4 regions of the uncultured Virgibacillus sp. genome follow, and region 3 is predicted to be linked to each of the others. Evidence: riboswitches for the same ligand, from Rfam matches in the RefSeq annotation. Region 3 holds a riboswitch; each other region holds the start of a gene.
What was found. Region 3 has a riboswitch for S-adenosylmethionine ahead of Q1A47_RS06420 (YezD family protein). Riboswitches for the same ligand answer to the same signal wherever they lie in the genome.
Positions count from the first base shown of each region.

Region 1: it holds a riboswitch for S-adenosylmethionine, as region 3 does, so the genes downstream of both, metK (methionine adenosyltransferase) here and Q1A47_RS06420 (YezD family protein) in region 3, are expected to answer to the same signal.
Region 2: it holds a riboswitch for S-adenosylmethionine, as region 3 does, so the genes downstream of both, Q1A47_RS00665 (methionine ABC transporter ATP-binding protein) here and Q1A47_RS06420 (YezD family protein) in region 3, are expected to answer to the same signal.
Region 4: it holds a riboswitch for S-adenosylmethionine, as region 3 does, so the genes downstream of both, Q1A47_RS12115 (methionine ABC transporter ATP-binding protein) here and Q1A47_RS06420 (YezD family protein) in region 3, are expected to answer to the same signal.

Region 1 is NZ_CANMAB010000123.1:6,961-10,142, forward strand. Features, by position in the region: gene Q1A47_RS18475 (gamma carbonic anhydrase family protein) at 1-29, shown strand, start outside; gene metK (methionine adenosyltransferase) at 300-1,496, opposite strand; SAM riboswitch class I at 1,794-1,904, opposite strand; gene pckA (phosphoenolpyruvate carboxykinase (ATP)) at 2,173-3,182, shown strand, end outside.
Region 2 is NZ_CANMAB010000002.1:12,436-15,617, reverse strand. Features, by position in the region: gene Q1A47_RS00670 (methionine ABC transporter permease) at 1-251, opposite strand, end outside; gene Q1A47_RS00665 (methionine ABC transporter ATP-binding protein) at 241-1,272, opposite strand; SAM riboswitch class I at 1,377-1,487, opposite strand; gene Q1A47_RS00660 (thioredoxin family protein) at 1,556-1,894, opposite strand; gene Q1A47_RS00655 (toprim domain-containing protein) at 1,938-2,294, opposite strand; gene gcvH (glycine cleavage system protein GcvH) at 2,522-2,905, opposite strand; gene Q1A47_RS00645 (arsenate reductase family protein) at 3,105-3,182, opposite strand, start outside.
Region 3 is NZ_CANMAB010000019.1:14,855-18,036, forward strand. Features, by position in the region: gene Q1A47_RS06415 (bifunctional homocysteine S-methyltransferase/methylenetetrahydrofolate reductase) at 1-1,597, opposite strand, end outside; gene Q1A47_RS06420 (YezD family protein) at 1,824-1,985, opposite strand; SAM riboswitch class I at 2,080-2,196, opposite strand; gene Q1A47_RS06425 (glycoside hydrolase family 13 protein) at 2,270-3,182, opposite strand, start outside.
Region 4 is NZ_CANMAB010000052.1:3,654-6,835, reverse strand. Features, by position in the region: gene Q1A47_RS12125 (MetQ/NlpA family ABC transporter substrate-binding protein) at 1-75, opposite strand, end outside; gene Q1A47_RS12120 (methionine ABC transporter permease) at 162-812, opposite strand; gene Q1A47_RS12115 (methionine ABC transporter ATP-binding protein) at 802-1,833, opposite strand; SAM riboswitch class I at 1,906-2,009, opposite strand; SAM riboswitch class I at 2,091-2,197, opposite strand; gene Q1A47_RS12110 (NAD(P)/FAD-dependent oxidoreductase) at 2,387-3,182, shown strand, end outside.

The DNA of each region.
Region 1 (3,182 bases), on a different contig from region 3:
ACAAAAAATATACAAATTCCGGTAAGTAACTTCAAGAACAAAAGCGATTGGAGCTAGTCAACGGAGATAAAGGAATCACGGTGTGCTTGCAAGCCAATGATGACTTAGATTAGGGCGATTCGTGAAGTCACCTAGATTCTGTGCGCTGGAGCTGGACGCAGCTCAACACGCCTTCTTTATCCTTATGGAAAATATTGTAATTTAGACTATGAAAAAAGGCAGCCTAGAAGATTAAATCAGCTAGGTTACCTTTTTTCGTATCATAACCATTGTGAAGCTAAAGGATGATCAAGACTTTACTACTTAATAAGTGCTTTCAATTGCTCAACTTTGTCTGTCTTCTCCCATGGAAATAAAATGTCTGTTCTTCCAAAATGCCCGTAAGCAGCAGTATTTTTATAAATAGGTTTTTGCAAGTCTAACATACGAATAATACCTGCTGGTCGTAAATCAAATAATTCTCGAACAGCTTTTACTAGTTGCTCTTCATTTACAACACCTGTTCCAAAAGTGTTTATCGAAATAGAAACAGGTTCTGCTACACCAATGGCATAGGCTAGCTGTACTTCACAGCTTTTGGCAAGCCTGGCAGCCACTATGTTCTTTGCGACATAACGGGCAGCGTATGCAGCTGACCGATCAACTTTAGTAGAGTCTTTTCCACTAAACGCTCCGCCACCGTGTCTAGCATAGCCTCCATACGTATCAACAATAATCTTTCGACCTGTTAAACCTGCATCCCCCTGAGGTCCACCAATAACGAAACGGCCAGTTGGATTAATAAAATATTTAGTCGTCTCATCTAATAACTCATTTGGTACTATAGGGCGTATAACATGCTCTATCAAATCTTTTTCTATTTGCTCTGTAGCTATATCCTGATGATGCTGTGTAGAAATTACGATGGTATCAATTTTAACAGGTTGATCATTTTCATCATACTCAACGGTTACCTGTGTTTTACCGTCCGGTCGTAAGTATTCTAATGTCTTATCCTTCCGAACGTCAGCGAGACGCTTTGCCAACTTATGTGCCAATGAGATTGGAAGTGGCATCAATTCGTCTGTTTCATCACAAGCAAAACCAAACATTAAACCCTGATCACCAGCACCTATTGCAGCAATCTCTTGATCGCTCATTTTTCCTTGTCTTGCTTCCAATGCTGTGTCAACTCCACCAGCAATATCAGGTGATTGTTCATCAATGGCAGTTAATACTGCGCATGTCTCCGCGTCGAACCCAAATTTTGCGCGAGTATATCCGATTTCTTTTATAGTTTTACGAACAATAGCAGGTATATCTACATAAGTAGTAGTGGATATTTCACCCGCTACAAGAACAAGTCCAGTTGTAACAGTTGTTTCACATGCCACTCGGGCATTTGGATCTGTTTTTAATATCTCATCCAAAATAGCATCTGAAATTTGATCAGATATCTTATCTGGATGTCCTTCTGTTACTGATTCAGAAGTAAACAAACGACGATTAGCAGCCATGTTGCTAAATCCTCCTTCAAATATCGATTACGGAACTCTATTTATCAAATATGCTCATTCAGTAATAAGTACTAAGGTTAAACTGAAATAAGAAAGGCACCAGAAAGATTACCTACTACCGTATATTCTATTGTCACTCCTGGTTCACACGTACACGCAGGCGAATGACAATTTAGCTTAGAAATTGACTAATATGTTTATAATCGGGTTAAAGTTAGTCATCTACGTGTAGAATTTTTATAACTAATAAAAAAAGCCTTTCCCGCTTGTCATGAGGAAAGGATTGCTGGCCTTTCGCTCTTATTGTTCAAGGAAAAAAATCTCCTTGCATCAGGTTAGCACCTTTTCACTAAAGTGATGGTTGCTGGGCTTCATTGGGTCTGTCCCTCCACCAACTCTGAATAAGAGAGTATCCGTTCGAAACTTAGCTTATCGGAAGAAGCTTAATGTGTCAACTAGTTTAACTGTATTCTCAGAAGTTTTTTACTCATACTAAAGGAAAGAAAGATTCTGAACGACATTTTTTGCTGTAAACATTCAACATCTTATAAAAATTATTTTATATTTAGTATGGACTATTAACTTAAATGTGTTATACTAATAAACATATTCAGGATTATTTGGTCGTTCAACAAAAGAACGTGAATACAATTTCACATAAAGGCAGGTATTTAACATGAAAACGGTAGAAAAGTCTTTCGTAAAAGAATTATACACGCATAAACAGCTACAAACAAATTTATCCGTACCTCAGCTTGTTGAAAGAATTTTAGCAAGAGAAGAAGGCATGTTAACCACAACAGGTGCAGTTCAAGCAACAACAGGATCTTATACCGGTCGCTCCCCAAAAGATAAATTTATTGTTACAGATGAAGTAAGTGAACAGCAGGTGGATTGGGGAACAGTAAATCAATCCATTGATGAATCTGTATTTGATCGATTGTATGAAAAGGTTATTTCCTATTTAAAAAATAAAGAAGAGCTATTCCAATTTAAAGGATTTGCTGGTGCAGACCACGCGTATCGCTTACCAATACAAGTTATTAACGAATATGCCTGGCACAATCTATTTGCACGGCAGTTATTTATAACTCCAACTGCTGATGAGTTACTATCACATCAAGCTGAATTCACAGTAATATCAGCCCCTACTTTTAAAGCAGATCCTGAAGTAGATGGTACGAACTCAGAAGCGTTTATTCTTGTTTCTTTTAAAAAACGAATCATTCTAATAGGTGGTACCGAATATGCAGGTGAAATTAAAAAGTCTATCTTTTCAGTGATGAATTTCTTACTACCTCAACAAGATGTATTATCTATGCACTGTTCTGCTAATGTTGGCAAAGAGGGAGACGTGGCTTTATTCTTTGGTTTATCCGGCACGGGGAAAACCACCTTATCTGCTGATCCTTACAGAAGATTAATTGGTGATGATGAGCATGGTTGGGGTCCAAATGGAGTATTTAATATTGAAGGCGGATGTTACGCAAAGTGTATTCATTTATCTCAAGAAAAAGAGCCGCAAATTTATAATGCAATACGATTTGGTTCTGTCCTTGAAAACGTTATTCTTAATAAACAAACAAGGCTACCTGATTATGATGACACAACTTTAACAGAAAACACAAGAGCAGCCTATCCAATTGAAAACATTGATAATATCGCAGTGCCAAGTATTGCTGGGCA
Region 2 (3,182 bases), on a different contig from region 3:
GTAAACGGGAAAAGCAACAAAATCAATATAATAAAGGGAATAGCTCGAAATACATTTACTACCGTCGCTATAACAAGATTTAATAACTTATTCTGCCAAATTCCACCTTTTTGAGTAAGGAATAGAAGCAATCCTAACAATAACCCAATAATAAACGTTCCAACTAAAGCAATGATCGTCATATAAAAAGTCTCATAAGTTGCTTCTATAAAATCTTCTACTTTAATATTTGGTAATAAATTAGTTAGCATCGTGGATAACCTCCAATTCTACGGAGGTTTCTTCACGAACAAACGAAATAGCTTTGTTCATATCTTTTTCATTACCGTCCATTTGAATAAATAAGGTTCCATAGGCACCAGCCTGTGTTTGCGTTATTTTCCCTTGTAAAATGCTAATGTCCACACCATATTTTTTTATAATTTGACTAATTAATGCGTCGTTCGTTGTTTCTCCAACAAAATGAAGTCTGATTAGCTTTCCATTTTGATAACGGTTCATAACATGTGATATATCACTATCTTCCTCGTCAGACCCCATAATTTGTTTGACGAACTTTTTAGTAACAGTTTGCTTTGGATGTAGAAACACATCGAGTACATTCCCTTGTTCTACAATCTTTCCATTTTCCATAACAGCAACTTGATTACATATTTTTCGAATCACTTGCATTTCATGTGTAATAAGAATAATAGTTAACCCTAAATTTTTATTAATATTAACAAGTAAATCTAATATTGCGTTCGTCGTTTCTGGGTCAAGTGCCGAAGTTGCTTCATCACATAATAAAACCTTTGGCTTATTTGCCAAGGCACGTGCAATACCGACTCGCTGCTTCTGACCACCACTTAGCTGGGCGGGGTAGGATGTTTCTTTTCCCGTTAACCCAACTAGCTCAATCAATGTTTTTACACGATTATCCCTTTCCGCTTTAGGAATCCCAGCTATTTCCAAAGGAAAAGCAATATTATCGGCAACAGTTCGCGACCAGAGCAAATTAAAATGCTGGAATACCATCCCAATATCTTGCCTTACTAATCGAAGTTCTCGTTTATTTAATGTCGTAATTTCCTTGTCATTCATTGTAATTCGACCACTGGTTGGTTCTTCAAGGCGATTTAATAATCGAACGAACGTACTTTTACCCGCTCCGCTATAACCAATAACACCAAAGATGTCTCCTTGATCAATCGAAAGGGTCAAATTATCTACAGCTGCTGTATTGCTTTTGTTTGAAGTAAAGACCTTACTCAAACCCTGTATCGATATCACACGTAATCCTCCTTTTATTTACATACATTTGTATTATGTCCTTAAATACAATTAAAAACGCCTTTCTGTAAGAGAACAGAAAGACGTTTGTTTGCCTTTTCGTCCCCTCATCTATCAAAGCCTAGGCTTTGCAGGAATTAGCACCTTTCAAGCATGATAGCTTGAAGGTTGCCGCGGTTTCATAGGGCCAGTCCCTCCACCGCTCAAGATAAGAGTTTTCAACTATTTAATTACGATAAAAGATATATTAGCATGCTGTATAAACAATGTCAACGATTTTCAGCTAACTATTCTTAAACATTTCCGGCTTATAATCTAATAAATATCGATAAATATTAGGTATGGAATGAAATGCGTACACTTTTTCTACAATTCGATTATCCTTCTTAACAACAAGACACGGTACACTTTCTATTTGATTATCCTGCATAAATTCTGGATACAAGGATGCATTCATCTCATAAAAAATGTCTTCTTGATGTACAGACTCAATTTTCTTTAGCATGGACCTTGCTAAATTGCACGTACCACAAAAAGGAGTAAATATATAAAGAAGGTAGTGGTCTCTTTTCAAAAGTTCGGCTGTAATTTGTTGCAAACATATCACCTTATTTAAACTCATTCATAGTGCTTGCTAAGTCCTACCCATTACTTTTACACCTTGTTTAGATTAAGAAAATCGGATTAACAGCGATTCGTTTACTCACTAATACTTGAGCTAAAATATTTTCAGGAGTTGTTGCTACTTCTCGATATTCACTACTAACATAGATGTGTTCTGCATGTGGTAGTTCTCTTGCCAATTGCTTTCGCAGTTTTTGGCCTGATTCATCCTCATCTACTAAAATGTAGACGTCTTTATCATCTAATGCGTAATCCTCTAACATTTGATCGAATCGTTCAACACCTAATGTTCCATTCGTACATATAATCGTTACATCGTCAGTAATAACCTTTCTAATTTGCTTTTTATCTGTTAAGCCTTCTACGATAATAATTTTTTCTAATTCGTCAGTTATCATCACATAGCACTCCTCAGTAAATCAAGCGGAAGGTTTTAATATCGCTCACTTCTACTATGTTATCAGTAGTTGTCTTTTCGAAATGTGACTTTCCTTTATTATATGATGAAATGTAGTTATTTAGTGATACGTCCAATTCGTAATGTTGAGCAATTAGTATAGCTGTAAAAACATGGCTGATTCCAACCAAAGGTTGTTTATCAGCCATTTATTTTTCTGATATGCAATTAGTCTTGATTTACGATCTCATCATATGCATCAGCAGATAATAAATCATCAAGCTCTGTCTCTTCAGATGGTTCAATCACGACCATCCAAGCTTTCTCGTAAGGAGATTCATTTACGAATTCAGGGCTATCCTCTAGCTCTTCATTCACTTCAATAACCTTACCGCTAATTGGAGCATATAATTCAGAAACTGTTTTCACTGATTCTACACTACCAAATGGTTCATTTACTTCTAATTCATCACCAGGTTCAGGGAGCTCTACGAACACAATATCTCCTAATTCATCCTGAGCAAAATCAGTAATCCCAATACGAACTTTTCCATCTTCTTTTTTTACCCATTCATGTTCTTTTGAGTATAATAATTCTTTAGGTACGCTCAAACTATCCCCTCCAATATGTAATTCACTTTTACTATACAAGGTATACGCGCAATTATCCAGTATTTCTTTTTAACTTTTCATATTATTTGTTCATACGGTTTTTTCCAAAAGTCCATAAATACATGTCTTATTTTGGACGTTTCTTTATGTCTGTTATTTTACGTAAGTCTATCCTAAACATGCTCTGTTCAAAGAGAAATTAAAGCCACGTATTTTCAAACATCTCCTCTTTAAAACCGACTGTTACTTTTGAGTCATCTGCGACAATTGGACGCTT
Region 3 (3,182 bases):
GGAATTCTGCATTTTTGGTTGATGTCAATGGCATAATGCCTACATATATTGGCTTATCTATATGATGTGTTTCTTCGGCAAGCTCGATAATTTTTTCTTTACTGTATATTGGTTGTGTTAGAAAGTAATCAGCACCTCGATCTATTTTTCTTTCCATTCTCTTAACAGCTTTATCTAGTCTTGCAACATTGGGATTAAAGGCCGCACCAACTTGAAACTTAGTAGGTTGTCTAAGTGATTTACCAGAGAATGACAAACCTTGATTAAATTGTTTTATGAGTTTAATTAAGTCAAGTGATGTTAGGTCGAAAACCGATGTTGCCCCAGGGAAATCTCCTATTTTAGTAGGGTCTCCAGTAATGGCTAGGATTTCATTGATCTCAAGTGCATGTAATCCCATTAGATGTGATTGCAATCCGATTAAATTGCGATCTCTACAAGTTAAATGCACGAGTGGTTTGATACCGATTTCCTGTTTGATTTTTGCAGCGATTGCTATATTGCTGATTCTAGGTGTTGCCAATGAATTGTCAGCAAGTGTAATTGCATCAATACCTGCTTTATCTAAAGCTCTAATCCCTTCCAAATACTCCTCCGTATCTAAGTGTTTCGGTGCGTCGAATTCAACGATAATAGAATGTCTTTGCTTTACCATATCTATTAAGCGGGGCTCTTTATCTATTGGACTATTACGAATTTCAATCGGTTCTGCTTTAGGAATTACTTCTTTTTCCTGTAACGGCTCTAAATCTTTAACGCCCTCTGCAATTGCTTGAATATGGGCGGGAGTTGTTCCACAACATCCTCCAAGAAGCCTTACCCCTTCATTACGAAAATCTTTGGCACAGCTTTTAAAATAATCTGGCTCATTTTCATAGATAAGTTTTCCGTCACGATATGCAGGAAGACTAGCATTTGGATAAGCTGCAAGAAATGACCTTTCTAGTAAAGGGACCTCCTTTAAAGAATCAAGCATATGAAATGGACCTAAGCGGCAATTAATTCCGACAATATCTGCTCCTGTGTTTTGTAACCGTTGTAATGCCTCTGGTAAAGGGATGCCGTTTTGTAGTATACCTGCCTCATGCATGGATACATTCGCTATAATTGGTAGCGCTGTCTCTTCTCTAGCTATTTCAAGTACAGTTGTCAACTCTTCTAGATCGTAGTAGGTTTCTAAGATTAGACCGTCTACCCCCTCCAATAGTAAACAATATAACTGTTCTCTAAAGCTTCTCTTAATTTCATCATTCGTGGCTTGAAGTGTTTGTGTACCATGTATACCACCAATCGTTCCAAGCACAAATACATCCTCACTAGCCGTTTGCTTTGCTATTTTTATAGCGGCTGTATTGATTTTTTTTACTTGATCCTCTAATCCATATCTGGCGAGCTTAATATAATTGGCACCATACGTATTTGTTTGAATTAAATCAGCACCAGCATGAATATATGCTTGGTGAATTTGTGCAATTTGTTCTTCTAATGTAAGATTTAATTCTTCAAAGCAGTGATCCACTCCATAGGAATAAAGTAAAGACCCCATTGCACCATCACCAATAAGGATTCTTCTATCTAATTCAGTTAATAAATCCATCTCTCATCACACTCCTTTCCAATTTTTATTTAAAAAAAGACACCCTACTAATACGAAGAATATATTCTTCTTCAAGTGGGTGCCTTTAGTCGTCTAATCAGCATAAGCGAAAGTTATTTAAGTAGCTTTACTTCGACTTTGCAAATATGGCCATTGGTGTTCCAATAAGCGCAACATACGAACAAAGTGGAGTAATAATGAAAGAAGTGAAAGAATTATTTTCCTATCACTTTCTCTTTACTTTTGGTTTTAATGGATAGCGTTTTTTCTCCGTTGTGTCAATTTGTGTAACCTCTCCTTCATGAACCGTAATTACTAATGATCCAAACTCGACCCTTTGAATTGCTGAAATAATATCGTTTATTTTCGTATCATCGATCTGTGCCATCTGATCCCTCCTTTTAAATCACCAAAATAGTTAGAGAAAAAAATAAAAACCTCTTTTCAGATTGAAAGAGGTTTGATTGGCTTATACATTACAGTTCCCATCTTTCAAACAACTTTCGTTTGCTGGATTTAGCACCGTATTACTCTTTTTGAATGAGTATGGTTGCCGCAGGATCAATGGACCAGTTTCCTCCCCTGACTCTCGATAGGTAAATTATGAAGTTTTGATTGTACTCATTATCTTAGAAAGTAAATAGACTGTCAAGAGAAAATTTTAAAAAATTATTACATTTCAAAAATACGATAGCTAAGTGGCTGTATTATTAATGGATCGGTTTTAGAATCCAATGCTTTCCTGATCATTCCTTGTTTTGATAGGAACCATTCACTAATAGATTTAGTCTCGTCCATGATAGAATGGATGCTAAGCTTTGTTTTCATTTTTCCTGCGTGTAAAATAAAAACTAGGCACCTATTTATATTCCTTTTTTCATAGCAAATAAGATTTGCTTCATTATCATCATAAATAAATCTGAAATTACCATAATTGCCAAAAAGGGGATCTGTTTTTCGCAATGTGATGAGTGTTTGAATGAATTGAAATAGTTCAAGATTTTGCCTGTTGGTGTTCCATTCCATACATGAGCGACATCCAGGATCTTCACCACCTTGCATGCCAATTTCATCACCGTAATAAATGCAGGGTGTTCCCGCAAATGATAGTTGAAATAAATACATTAATTTTACTTTTTCTACATTACCATTTGCTAATGTTAACACGCGAGGCGTGTCATGACTATCCAAGAGATTAAAGGCTACTTCATTAATATTTCGTGGGTACATATGCAGTAATGTTGAAATTGACGCTGTAAAGTCAGATGCTTTTATTTCATTTTTGCCAAAAAAATCAATGACACTGTTTGTAAATGGATAATTCATAACTGCATCAAATTGGTCTCCATGTAGCCAAGGCATTGAATCATGCCAAATCTCACCTAAAATATAGGCATCTGGTTTGGCCTCTTTAACTGTACGACGGAAGTCTCTCCAGAAAGAATGGTCAATTTCATTAGCAACGTCTAAGCGCCAGCCATCAATGTCGAATTCCTTTATCCAATAACGAGCCACTTGTAATAAATAATTTCGTACTGCAGCGTTTTCTGTATTTAATTTGGGCATTGTCGATACAAAAGCAAAC
Region 4 (3,182 bases), on a different contig from region 3:
TGCATCACTACTCGAACATGCTGTGATAATGCTTGTCAATATAATCAATAAAAAACGGATGGTTATTCTTTTCATGCTGTTCTCTCCTTATTTTTAAATACGTTACTTAACGATAAATGCTTTAAAAAATAGCTAGAAAAAAGCGTTCAAATTAATAGTCATTACCGACGTCTAATTTTTTTAGAAATGAAATTGCCTGTAGATTGTAAGCCTTGAACCATAATAACGAGAATCCCTACGGTGATAATCATAACCAATGTATCAAAGCGTTGATATCCGTAAGTAATAGCTAAGTCGCCAAGGCCTCCACCCCCTACTGCACCTGCCATGGCAGATGCACCTACGAGTCCAATGGTGGCAATCGTAATACCCAATAACAAGGAGCTAAGCGCTTCTGGAATAAGGAAGCGCATAATTATCTGTTTAGGTGTTGCACCCATAGCCTGTGCTGCCTCCATCACACCTGGATCAACCTCTAGTAGTGAATTTTCTATTAATCGAGCAATATATGGGCCAGCATATAAAATCATTGGAACAATAGCTGCCGCAGTTCCAATTGAAGTTCCAACTACCAAACGAGTAAATGGTATGACAGCAACCATTAAGATAATAAACGGAATAGATCGGAACACATTTATAATGGCATTTAATACGGTAAAAACTGCTTTATTTTCCCATAAATGACCTTTTCTTGTGACAACAAGTAAAATCCCTAAGATTAGACCAATTACAAACGAAAAAAGCAAGGAAACGCCAACCATTACAATAGTCTCCCATAATGCTTCCACAATTTGTTGACCATTAACTAACATCTGCTAGCACCTCCTTTACCGTTACCTTCTGTTGGTGAATATGCATGATAGCACGATTTATTTCATTTTCATCACCATCTAGTTTGACGATTAAATTGCCAAATGGTGTTCCCTGTAGCTCCGTAATACTGCCAAATAACACATTTACATCAACCGCATATTGCTTAGCAATTTCTGATAATAGCGGTCGTCCCGTCGATGCCCCAAGGAATACAATTCGATAAATTTTCTGACGTTGATCCCGCACTTTTAACAGCTCATATACGGATCTAGGAATATCATCATGCATCACAGACCGTACAAATTTATGTGCAATCTCTGTCTTTGGCTGTGCAAACACTTCGAATACGGAACCTGCTTCTACTACTTTCCCCTCATCCAATACCGCTACCTTATCGCAAATCTCGCGAATAACCCCCATTTCATGCGTAATAATCAAAATGGTTAGGTTATATTCTTCATTTATCTTCTTTAGCAGCTGTAAAATTGATTTCGTAGTTTCTGGATCTAGTGCTGAAGTTGCTTCGTCACATAATAATACCTTTGGCTTCGTAGCAAGGGCACGAGCAATTCCTACACGCTGCTTTTGTCCACCAGATAGTTGATCTGGATAATTATCTGCTTTATCTTTTAATCCAACAAACTCTAGTAGTTCTATAACCCGACGCTTCACTTCATCTTTTGGTACATTAGCAAGTAATAACGGCATCGCTACATTTGCGAATACTGTTTTAGCATTTAATAAATTAAAATGCTGAAAAATCATCCCGATGCTTCGTTTAGCTTCACGTAGATCCTTTGGAGAAAGGCTTAGCAAATCTTGATTATTAACCGTTACTTTTCCCGAAGAGGGACGTTCTAATAGGTTCACACAACGAATAAGGGAACTTTTCCCAGCACCACTAAAACCGATAACACCAAATATTTCACCTTTTTCAATGTGCAAATTCACATCGTCTAATGCCTTTATTTGTTGTTGCTTTCCATTATAAATTTTACTTACACGTTCAAATGTAATCATGATGTATCACTCCTTTATGTCTATACTAAAAATGCCTCTTCAGTTAAGAAGAGGCATCCATATACTATCCTCTTCTTATCTTTCAAGCTCTTAGCTTGCTGGATTTGGCACAGTACTTCATAGAGTCTGTTGCCGAGGTTTCAAAGGGCCAGTCCCTCCACCTCTCTGGATAAGAAGTTACGCTATAAAATTTTGTCCCGAATAAAAAAATCCCTCCTTGTTTGTAAGAAGAGATTTCCATATCTATTGGCGCTCTCTTCTTATTTTCCAAGCACAAATGACTTGTTGGATTTGGCACAGTACTTTGTAAAGTCCGCTGCCGAGGCTTCAAAGGGCCAATTCCCTCCACCTCTCTGAATAAGAAGTTTATATTTTGTAATTGATATATACAATACTACGCTTGCGACATCCTGTCAATTACTATTTGAAAATTTTTTATAAACCTGTCATTTATTTTTCTAACCGTTTATTGCTTTCCTAAAAAAATTCTGTATAATTAGTCATAGTGATAATGATTCTCATTATCATCAATGGCGAAGGAGGTAATTATAATATGCAACATTTAGATATTACAGATGTAACTATTGTTGGTGGTGGACCAGCAGGTTTATATGCATCTTTTTATAGTGGCATGAGGGATTTATCAACTCGTATTATAGAATATCAACCAAAGCTTGGTGGTAAGGTACACGTATATCCAGAGAAAATGATTTGGGATGTAGGTGGATTAACTCCTGTAACTGGAGCTACCTTAATTGATCAAATGGCAGAGCAAGCATTGACATTCGATCCTGAAGTCATTCTCAACGAAAAAGTTACAAAAATAGAGAAAAATGAAGATAACCTATTTGTATTAACTTCCCATTCTGGTAATCAATATTTAAGTAAAACAGTAATTCTTGCAGTTGGTGGCGGTATATTAAATCCAATTAAAATTGATATTGAAGGTGCAGATCGATTTGAGGTAACAAATCTGCATTATACCGTACAAAGTCTTGAGCATTTCAAAAATAAAAACATTATCATATCTGGTGGGGGAAACTCAGCCATTGATTGGGCTAACGAATTAGAACCAATAGCTAAGCAGCTACATATGGTGCATCGTAAAAATGAATTTACAGGACATGAAGCACATATTTCGCAAATCATGAATTCTACAGCTAACATCCATTTTAATTCAACCATTGAGAAGTTGCATGCTAATGCACAAGGCGATCAAATCGAAGCCGTGGAAATACGAAACCACGAGACAAATCAAGAAGAAGAAGTGAAAACAGATGCGCTTATCATTAGCTATGGCTATGAACGAGAATTAACGTTTATTAAAGAAAGCCCTTTAAATATTGAAA